Regions from separate parts of the Rothia nasimurium genome, predicted to be linked through region 2. Evidence: predicted binding sites of a transcription regulator. Region 2 holds the regulator's gene; the other holds the start of a gene.
What was found. The regulator LexA, encoded in region 2, represses DNA repair genes until DNA is damaged. The targets are predictions, from matches to a motif close to TCGAACANNTGTTCGA.

Region 1 (4,675 bases), on a different contig from region 2:
TCTTCGCCCACCGCAATAGCCAGGGTGGAGAGGCCCACCGGTCCCCCGCCGAACTTGGTAATCAGAGCTTCAAGCACCGCACGGTCTAGGCGGTCCAGGCCGCGCTCATCGACCTCGTACATGTTGAGGGCTGTTGCTGCCGCTGAGGCCTCGATACGGTCGATGCCGTTGACCAGAGCCCAGTCGCGCACGCGACGCAGCAGGCGGTTGGCGATTCGGGGTGTACCCCGGGACCGACCCGCAATCTCTGCAAAGCCCTCGGGGCTAATGTTGAGTTCCATCAGGCCAGCAGACCGGCGGATTACACTCTCTAGCTCGGTAACCGAGTAGAACTCCAGGTGGCCGGTAAAGCCGAAGCGGTCACGCAGGGGCCCGGGCAGCAGACCCGCGCGGGTGGTTGCCCCCACCAGGGTGAAGGGCGGCAGCTCCAGGGGAATAGAGGTTGCCCCGGCACCCTTGCCCACCACGATATCCACACGGAAGTCTTCCATGGCCATATAGAGCATCTCTTCAGCCGGGCGGCTCATACGGTGAATTTCATCAAGAAAGAGCACTTCGCCGGGGGTGAGCGACGAAAGAATCGCAGCCAGGTCACCCGAGTGCTGAATAGCCGGGCCGGAGGTGATACGCAGGGGGGCGTCCATTTCGGCAGCAATAATCATCGCCAGGGTAGTCTTACCCAGACCGGGAGGACCCGACAGGAGCACATGGTCGGCCGAGCGTCCGCGCATCTTCGATGCCTCAAGCACCAGCGACAGCTGCTGACGCACGCGCTGCTGCCCCACAAAGTCATCAAGAGACTTGGGGCGCAGGGCCGCCTCAATCATTTTTTCTTCTGGCTCTTCATCCATCGAAACCAGGCGCTGGCCGGGAATCTGGCCATCGGCGTGAGGGAACTGACTCATACTCTACCTATCGCCCCACCGTATTCTGGTTGCCCAGCGAAGCCAGCACCGCCCGTAGCGCTTCGGCAACGCCCATGGTTTCAGCCTTCGGGTTGTGCTCAATGAAGGACTCAATAGCGCTCACGGCGTCCCGCTCGTTCCAGCCCAGGCTGGTCAGGGCGTCCTGCACCTGGGGCTTCCAGCTCACACCCTGGTCGATAGGCAGCTGGTCGGTAGCGCCGTCCGCCAAAATCAGCTTGCCAGCAAGCTCAAGGACGATACGGCGCGCCCCCTTAGGGCCAATACCGGGAACCTTGGTGAAAGCCTTGTCATCACCGGTTGCCACAGCACGCTCAACCTCAGCCGGGGTATGCACACCCAACACTGCCAGGGCAATACGCGGGCCAATACCCGACACCGACAGCATCATGTCAAAGACCTCACGCTCGGCAGGCTCAGCAAAGCCGTAGAGGGTCATGGAGTCCTCACGCACAATCATGGTGGTCAGAACCGTAGCCTTCTCCCCCAGGCGCAGCTGCGAAGCTGTACGGGCATTGAGATGCACCAGCATGCCAAAACCGTTAACGTCGATAACAGCGGTCTCCAACCCCAGATGGGTCACGGTACCGGTCAGTGAGCTAATCATGAAACCAATTCTATTCGAATATATGTACTAATACAAGAGGTGGGTGGGGAGCTACTTCTGCCTGTCACATATGAGAAGCGGACTCACAGCGAAGCTGCTGGCTCGGGGCTGGCGTGAATCGCTTGTGAGCGCCAGCGAACCAGCGAGAGGGTCGGCAGCGAGCGTGAGTCCGCTGATCATTAGACCGCGATCTACCTTCTTGCCCTTGCCTCCGCCTCCATCCAGGCGCGCTGGGCGGGGGTGAGCTGCGCGTTGCGGCGCGCTGCCGCCGGGTTGGAGCCCTGGTGGGTCTGGGTGGTGGCTGCCATGTTGATGCCGGAGCCAATGCCACCGCCGCGCCAGCCGTGGCAGATAGCTAGGGCGAGGGCGTCCGCTGCGTCCGCCGGTTTGGGCATGGCGTCAAGCCTCAAAATGCGGGTGACCATGCGCCCCACCGATGCCTTGTCAGCGCGTCCTGAACCTGTCACAGCTGCCTTCACCTCTGAGGGCGTGTGGAAGTGTACCGGCACACCGCGCGCAGCGGCAGCCGCAATCACCACGCCGGAGGCATGGGCAGTACCAATCACGGTATTGACCTGCTCCTGGGCAAAAACTCGCTCAATCGCCAGGGCGTCGGGCTGGTAGGTGTCGAGCCATGCCTCGGCCGCGCGCAGAATCTTAAGGATACGGGCATCCAGACTCTCCGAAGCGGCGGTACCCGCTACTCCCACGTTGACGAAGTGGGCCTTGCGGTTGGCCGTCATATCGACCAAACCGAAACCGCACCTGGTGAGGCCCGGGTCGACCCCCAGAATGCGGGCAGCGCCCGGAACTCGCGGGGCGGGTTCCGGGCGCTGGTGTGAGGTGCCGTGAGCCGGGGCCACGCGCTCCTCCTTTCCCTGCTGATTATTCAGCTTCGAGCTCAGCCATAACGGCTTCGCTGATGTCTGCGTTGGAGTATACGTTCTGCACGTCGTCCAGTTCTTCGATGGCGTCGGCAAGCTTGAGGAACTTCTTAGCACCCTCAGCGTCCAGGTCTACCTGCATGGTGGGGCGGAAGACCGGGTCGTCGTTGTTGTACTCGAGTTCAGCCTCTTCCAGAGCCTTGCGGATGGCGGGCAGGTCGGTTGCCTCGGAGACAACGGTGAAAATCTCGCCATCGTCGATGACTTCTTCAGCACCGGCGTCGAGCACGGCCATGAGGACGTCGTCCTCGGTCAGCCCCTCGGTCTTAGCAACTTCGGCAACGCCCTTGCGCTCGAAGAGGAAGGCTACTGAACCGGAGTCTGCCATGGTGCCGCCATTGCGGGTAACGGCGGTACGAACCTCAGCGGCTGCACGGTTGCGGTTGTCGGTCAGACACTCGATGTAGAGGGCGGTACCCTGGGGGCCGCGAGCCTCGTACATGATTTCGGTGTAGTCAATGGCTTCACCGGTCAGACCAGCGCCGCGCTTGATAGCGCGCTCAACGTTGTCGTTGGGAACAGAGTTCTTCTTGGCCTTTGATACTGCGAGGTCGAGGGCGGGGTTACCTGCCGGGTCGGGGCCACCCATGCGAGCTGCAACTTCAATTGCCTTGATGTACTTTGCGAAGGCCTTGGCGCGCTTGGCGTCAATTGCTGCCTTCTTGTGCTTGGTTGTGGCCCATTTGGAGTGACCTGACATGATTCTCCTTATTCGTCTGGTGCGCCTGCACGCGGGCAGGCGCGATGTACCTCGTACTATTCTAGCGCGGACGGGCGGACGCTGAGGCCCGTGCCTTTTCCACAAGGGTGTCGTCGATGACGACGGGGGTGAACTCACCGTACTTCTTGATAGCAGCCTGCTTGATGAGGAAGTCCGAGATGGCCGGGTTCTTGGGCAGCAGGGAGCCGTGCAGGTAGGTTCCAATGACGTTGTGGACGCGGGCGCCCTCGCCGGAATCTTCCTTGTTGTTGCCCTCGCCCTTGGTGACGGTGGCCAGGGGCTTGGTATCTCCGGAGAGATAGGTGAGCCCCGAGTGGTTTTCGAACCCGATGATGGTGCCGAACTCTTCAGATTCCTCAACGATGTTGCCGATTAGGCGTTCTTCGCCGCCTACGGTTTTAGCGTCAAAAACGCGAATACCGTTGAGGGTGACGCCGCCTACGGTTTTGAACTCTCTACCGAAGAGCTGGTACAGACCGCAGATGACCAGCATGGGGGTGCCGTCTTCTGCCAGCATGCGCAGGGTTTCAGCGTTGGCGAGCAGGTCGTCCTGAATCACGGACTGGCCTGAATCCTGGCCGCCGCCGCCCACAAAGATATCGCCATCAAGCGGGAATTCATCACCGGGGTTGTAGTCAACGATTTCGGTGGTGAAACCGTGGGCCTGGGCCCGGCGGGAGAGCGACAGAGTGTTGCCCCAGTCCCCGTAGATGTTCATGTCTTTGGGGTAGAGCTGCACAATTTTGAGGCTCTTGTTGTTGCCGGTCTGGGTGATAATCTGCTCGCCCGCTTCGACCGGTGCGTTCTCAAAATCGCTCATTAGATTTCCTCCACATCGGTGATTTTGGCTAGTTCCTTACGGATGGCCAGCATGGCGGTGTAGGTGCAGAAGATGCGCATGGGGCGCCCCTCTGACTTGGCAATAAAGGTGGCGAGGGCTTCTTCGAGGTCCTCGTTGATGTTTTCTACATAAACATCGTCGTGCTGCAGGCGCAGGGCCATGTCGTAGGCGCGCACACCCGACACCATGGTGACGCCGCCCTGGGTCAGGGAGTGGAAGTCGACGTCCCAGAGCCAGGAAACGTCGCGGCCGTCGGCGTAGGCGTCGTTGATGGTGATCATGGTGGCGTAGTCCTTAGCGTCGGCGGATGCCAGCGCCAGACGGAACCCGCTGGGGTTCTTCACCAGAAGTAGCTGCAGGGTCTGGCCGTTAACGTTGAGGGTTTCACCGCGGCCAAAAGCCGGGGCGATATGCTCAAGTTCAGCCAGAAGTTTAGTCTCATTGAGGGCATCCCCCATGACTTCGCGCGTCAGGGCCATTGCCGCAGCGGCGTTAAAGATGTTGTAGACCCCGTAGAGGTTAATAGTGCCCGCTAATTCCTTACCGGCAACGTCGAAGGTGGCGGCGGTTCCCTTGAAGTCCTTGAGCAGGACGGACGCCGCCGGCAGCTCCGGTGCCAGAAGGCCGGCGTCCGCGCGC
Region 2 (4,675 bases):
TCGACCCCACCGTGCGTAAGGCTCAGACTCCGGACGGCGTGGGCTACACCCTGTCTGACACCGTCGGCTTCGTGCGTGCCCTGCCCACCCAGCTGGTGGAGGCCTTCCGCTCTACCCTCGAAGAGGTGGCGGACGCCGACGTCATCGTGCACGTCGTGGACGTCTCCCACCCCGACCCCGAGGGGCAGATTCACTCCGTCCGCCAGGTGATTACCGAGGTCGACGCCCAAAATATCCCCGAAATTATCGTGCTTAACAAGGCAGATGCGGCCGACCCCTTCGTCATTGAGCGCCTGCGGCAGAAGGAACCCAACCACGTTGTGGTCTCAGCCCGCACCGGTGAAGGTATCGAGGAGCTACAGCAGAAGATTGCGGACACCATTCCCCGCCCCTCGATTGAGCTCAACCTGCTGGTACCCTTCTCCGCAGGTGGCGTGGTGTCCCGTCTGCACGAGTGGGACGCCGAGATCCTGCGTACTGCCTTTGTGCAAGATGGTACCTATGTGCAGGCCCTGGTCCGCGAAGAAGTAGCCTCTGACCTCGCTGAGTACGTGCTCGAAGAAGACCTTCTTGAGGTACTGCAACCTGAAATCGACGAAGCTATCGCCTCAGGGGCGGTAGAAACCCAGCGCGCATGAACGACCACGTCACCGCACCCACCGGGCAGGAGCTAGAGACCCTGCCCGGAGCCAAGCCCGTCCTACAGCTCCTCGACACCGTCGTGGAGCGCTCCGGCGGCCAGAAGCGCGACGGCCAGCGCACCATGGCAGCCCACGTAGCCCGCGCCCTCGACACCGAAAAACACCTGCTGGTGCAGGCTGGCACCGGCACCGGTAAGTCCCTGGGCTACCTGGTACCCGCCATTCACGCTGCCCAAACAGCAGAAAAACCTATCGTGGTGGCTACCGCAACCCTGGCCCTGCAATCGCAGATTGTTAACCGCGATATTCCGCGCCTGCTGGAATCCCTGGGCGATGAACCCGAGCACGAAACCGACGTCGCTATCCTCAAGGGCCGCAATAACTATGTCTGCCTGCACAAGCTTGAAGGCGGCTACCCCGAGGACGACGGCGATGCCCTCTTCGATATGGACGCCGCTACCGGCTCCACCGGTCCAGCCGGAAAACTGGGGGAGGAAGTTGTGCGCCTTCGCGAATGGGCACAGACCACCGACACCGGTGACCGCGACGAGCTGCTGCCAGGCGTGAGCGATAAGGCATGGCGGCAGGTAGCCGTCACCGCCTCAGAATGCCTGGGCAAAAAATGCCCCCTGGTCGAAGAATGTTTCAGCGAGACGGCCCGAACCAGGGCTGCTGAATCAGATATCGTCATTACCAACCACGCCCTTCTCGCTATCAACGCCTTTGAGGGTGCTGCGGTGCTACCCGACCACGATATCGCCATCATCGACGAGGCCCACGAACTGGCTGACCGCGTCACTGGCGCCGTCACCGGGGCACTCTCTCCTGCTGCTATTATCAAGGTTGCCCGCAGTCTTAAACGGCACACGGATGCCGACCACAAGGCACTAGAACAGGCAGCGCTCGCCCTTGACGACTCTCTCAACGGGGTACCCGCTGAGATGATGCCCAAGGGCTTGCCCGACCGGGTTGCCGCTGCCATGGAACGCGTGCGCGATGCGGCGCGTCAGGCCCTCACCGATACGAAGAGCGGGGACAAGGACGGCGACGCCGGTCGCCAGATGGCGCGTGCTGCCCTGACCGAGGTACACGAAACCTCAGAGAAGATGTTGACCGCTGACCCGCTTTATCAGGTCATCTGGGTTTCTCGTACCGGCTCTTGGGAGCCCGGTAGGGGGTATGTGGCGGCAGCTGACGATGACCCCGCCACCCTGAATATTGCACCTATCTCAGTTGCTGGTTACCTGCGAGAGGGGCTTTTCGAAAACCGCACCGTGGTGCTGACGTCTGCGACGCTGACGGTGGGAGAAAGCTTTGATGCTGCCGCTGGTGCCCTGGGGCTGATGGGTAAGGACGCTCCGCGCTGGGACGGTATCGACGTGGGCTCACCCTTTAACTACCCCAAGCAGGGCGTGCTGTATCTAGCCTCTGACCTGCCTAAACCTGGGCGGGGAGTTTCGGTAGAGCAGCTGGACCGTATCGTTGAGCTTGTGACTGCCTCGGGTGGCGGCGCGCTGGGGCTCTTTTCCTCTAAGCGCGGGGCCGAGCTGGCTGCCGAGTACGTGCGGGAGCGCACCGACCTGAACATTCTTCTGCAGGGGGAGTCGTCTCTGCGTGCTCTGGTGCAGGAGTTCACCGAGGACACTGATTCCTGCCTTTTCGGCACCATGAGTCTCTGGCAGGGTGTGGACGTTCCTGGCGACTCCTGCCGCCTGGTCATGATGGACCGTATTCCCTTCCCCCGCCCCGACGATCCGCTGTCACAGGCGCGTACCCGGGCGGTAGCAGCTGCTGGCGGTAACGGCTTTATGGCTGTGTCTGCCTACCACGCAGCGGTACGCATGGCCCAGGGCGCCGGCCGCCTGGTGCGGTCGGTCGGTGACAGGGGAGTTGTGGCCGTCCTTGACTCCCGCATCGCGACTCAGCGCTACGGTTCCTACCTGGTGAAATCCCTTCCACCCTTCTGGACAACAACCCGCAAGGACGTTGTACTAGGAGCGCTCGAGCGTCTTAGGCAGTCAATCGACTAGTGAGAGGCTAAGTCTTAGAGACTGCGCAGTACGGAGACGACCTTACCCATGATGGTGGCTTTATCGCCCAGGATGGGCTCGTACTGGGTGTTCTGGGGCAGTAACCAGGTGTGACCATCGCGCTGGCGGAAGGTTTTCACGGTGGCCTCGTCGTCGAGCAGGGCCGCGACGATGTCACCGTTCTGGGCGGTGTTCTGGGCGCGCACTACGACCCAGTCGCCATCGCAGATTGCAGCATCGACCATGGAGTCCCCCTTGACGCGCAGCATAAAGAGGTCGCCCTGACCTACGAGCTGGCGGGGGAGCGTCATGACGTCTTCAATTGCCTGCTCAGCGGCAATGGGTGAGCCCGCAGCAATACGTCCCACCAGGGGAACGGTAGCGAGGTTATCGTCGGTCTGCGCGAAGGTAGGCACAATCGGCAGCGTGATGACGCTGGTTTCAGGCTTTACTTCTTCGGGGGAGGTCTCGCCGGTGAGAACCTCAATGGCGCGAGGACGCTTGGGGTCGCGCCTAATATAGCCCATCTCTTCGAGGCGAGAGAGCTGATGGGTAACAGATGAGAGCGAAGCGAGACCAACGAGGTCACCGATTTCACGCATAGACGGCGGGTAGCCGTGCTCATCAATAGCGCTTGAAATGGCGCTCAAAATTTTTTTCTGGCGGGCAGTGAGGGGGCGAGAGCCCTTGTGGGGCGGGCTTGCCGGAGTCTGCGGAGTTCGTTCGCTCACGGTATCTCGTCTCTGTTGGTTCTTAAAATGTCAGCCACCCGGTGTTCACTATCAAGTGGTCTTCTAAGACTATGTCAAGCAAACAGGTTATTCAAACATTTGTTCTAATTTTTCTCGACTATGTTCGATTTTTCTGATAGAACATAGATACGAAGAAATCTTAGAACAAAGATTCGACTTTTGGTTGAATGTTTGAGCGTGAATCAGGAGAAAGACTTATGAGCACCATCGCCTTGCCCGAGTTTATGGCTCGTACTTCTTTGAAGAAGCCCCTTGATCAGGCTGCTACTTTTACCGTCCGTCAGCACCCGCAGGTGCCCGCATCGGCCGGGGCACTGCGGCAACCCCAGTACCGCATTCGTTTTGCGGCACCTGTGTCTGCGCGTCCCGCACCTGTAGCTCCCTTGCGGAATCTGCCTTCCCACCCTGCTGCTTCTACCCCGGCTCAGCGGCCTAGCGCGGTAGTAGAACCGTCTCAGAAAGCGAAGACGGGGCGCGGGAAAATCCGTTTGACCCGCCGGGGGCGCCTGGTTTTTAGGGGCCTGCCTCTACTCACCCTCGTGGCTCTTGTGGTTCTCGGTGCCCTGACTTTCCTTGCACCCGGCGAAGCTAAGAGTGCCACTGTCGAACCTGTTGTTCCGGTTAGCCAAACGGTCACCGTTGTGCACGGCGATACTCTCTGGACCATCGCAGCAGATGTGGCACCCGGTGAAGATAATCGCGATGTCATCAATCGCATCATGCAGATTAACGACCTCACCAGCGCACAGCTGGTTCCCGGTCAGGTTCTTGAGGTGCCTGTCTACACTCAGTCGCAGTAAGAAAAAGAGCGGTACCCTATGCCAGACTGCGAAACAAGAATGCAGCGTACGGGGCTAGGTCGCTACACTAGGGGAGTGACCGAAACTACCACAGCACTCGAAGCCCTGCCCCTGCGCGAAGATTTGCGGGGCCGTTCACCCTACGGCGCACCCATGATTGATGTTCCGGTAACCCTCAACGTTAACGAGAACACCCACCCCATGCCGCAAGAAGTCATCGATGCCATCACGCGCGATGTAGCAGAGGCTGCCGTAACCCTGAATCGCTACCCCGACCGCGAGTTCGATACCCTCAGAGCAGAACTGGCAGACTACCTGGGGCACGGTCTGACCCCCGAAAACATCTGGGCAGCTAACGGCTCCAATGAGATTCTCCAGCAACTTATGCAGGTCTTTGGCGGCCCCGGGCGCTCGGTCATGAGCTTCGTGCCCACCTACTCTATGTACCCCCT

Region 1: ruvA (Holliday junction branch migration protein RuvA) is a predicted target of LexA. The motif match lies at 1,545-1,560, and genes of this name have one in related genera.

Annotation. Positions count from the first base shown of each region.
Region 1 is NZ_JBHSTW010000018.1:373,312-377,986, reverse strand. Features, by position in the region: gene ruvB (Holliday junction branch migration DNA helicase RuvB) at 1-905, opposite strand, end outside; gene ruvA (Holliday junction branch migration protein RuvA) at 913-1,530, opposite strand; gene ruvC (crossover junction endodeoxyribonuclease RuvC) at 1,722-2,393, opposite strand; gene ACFP6B_RS08755 (YebC/PmpR family DNA-binding transcriptional regulator) at 2,416-3,174, opposite strand; gene ACFP6B_RS08750 (type 1 glutamine amidotransferase) at 3,236-4,015, opposite strand; gene ACFP6B_RS08745 (MurT ligase domain-containing protein) at 4,015-4,675, opposite strand, start outside.
Region 2 is NZ_JBHSTW010000011.1:14,421-19,095, reverse strand. Features, by position in the region: gene hflX (GTPase HflX) at 1-638, shown strand, start outside; gene ACFP6B_RS04765 (ATP-dependent DNA helicase) at 635-2,671, shown strand; gene lexA (transcriptional repressor LexA) at 2,686-3,402, opposite strand; gene ACFP6B_RS04755 (LysM peptidoglycan-binding domain-containing protein) at 3,621-4,223, shown strand; gene ACFP6B_RS04750 (histidinol-phosphate transaminase) at 4,299-4,675, shown strand, end outside.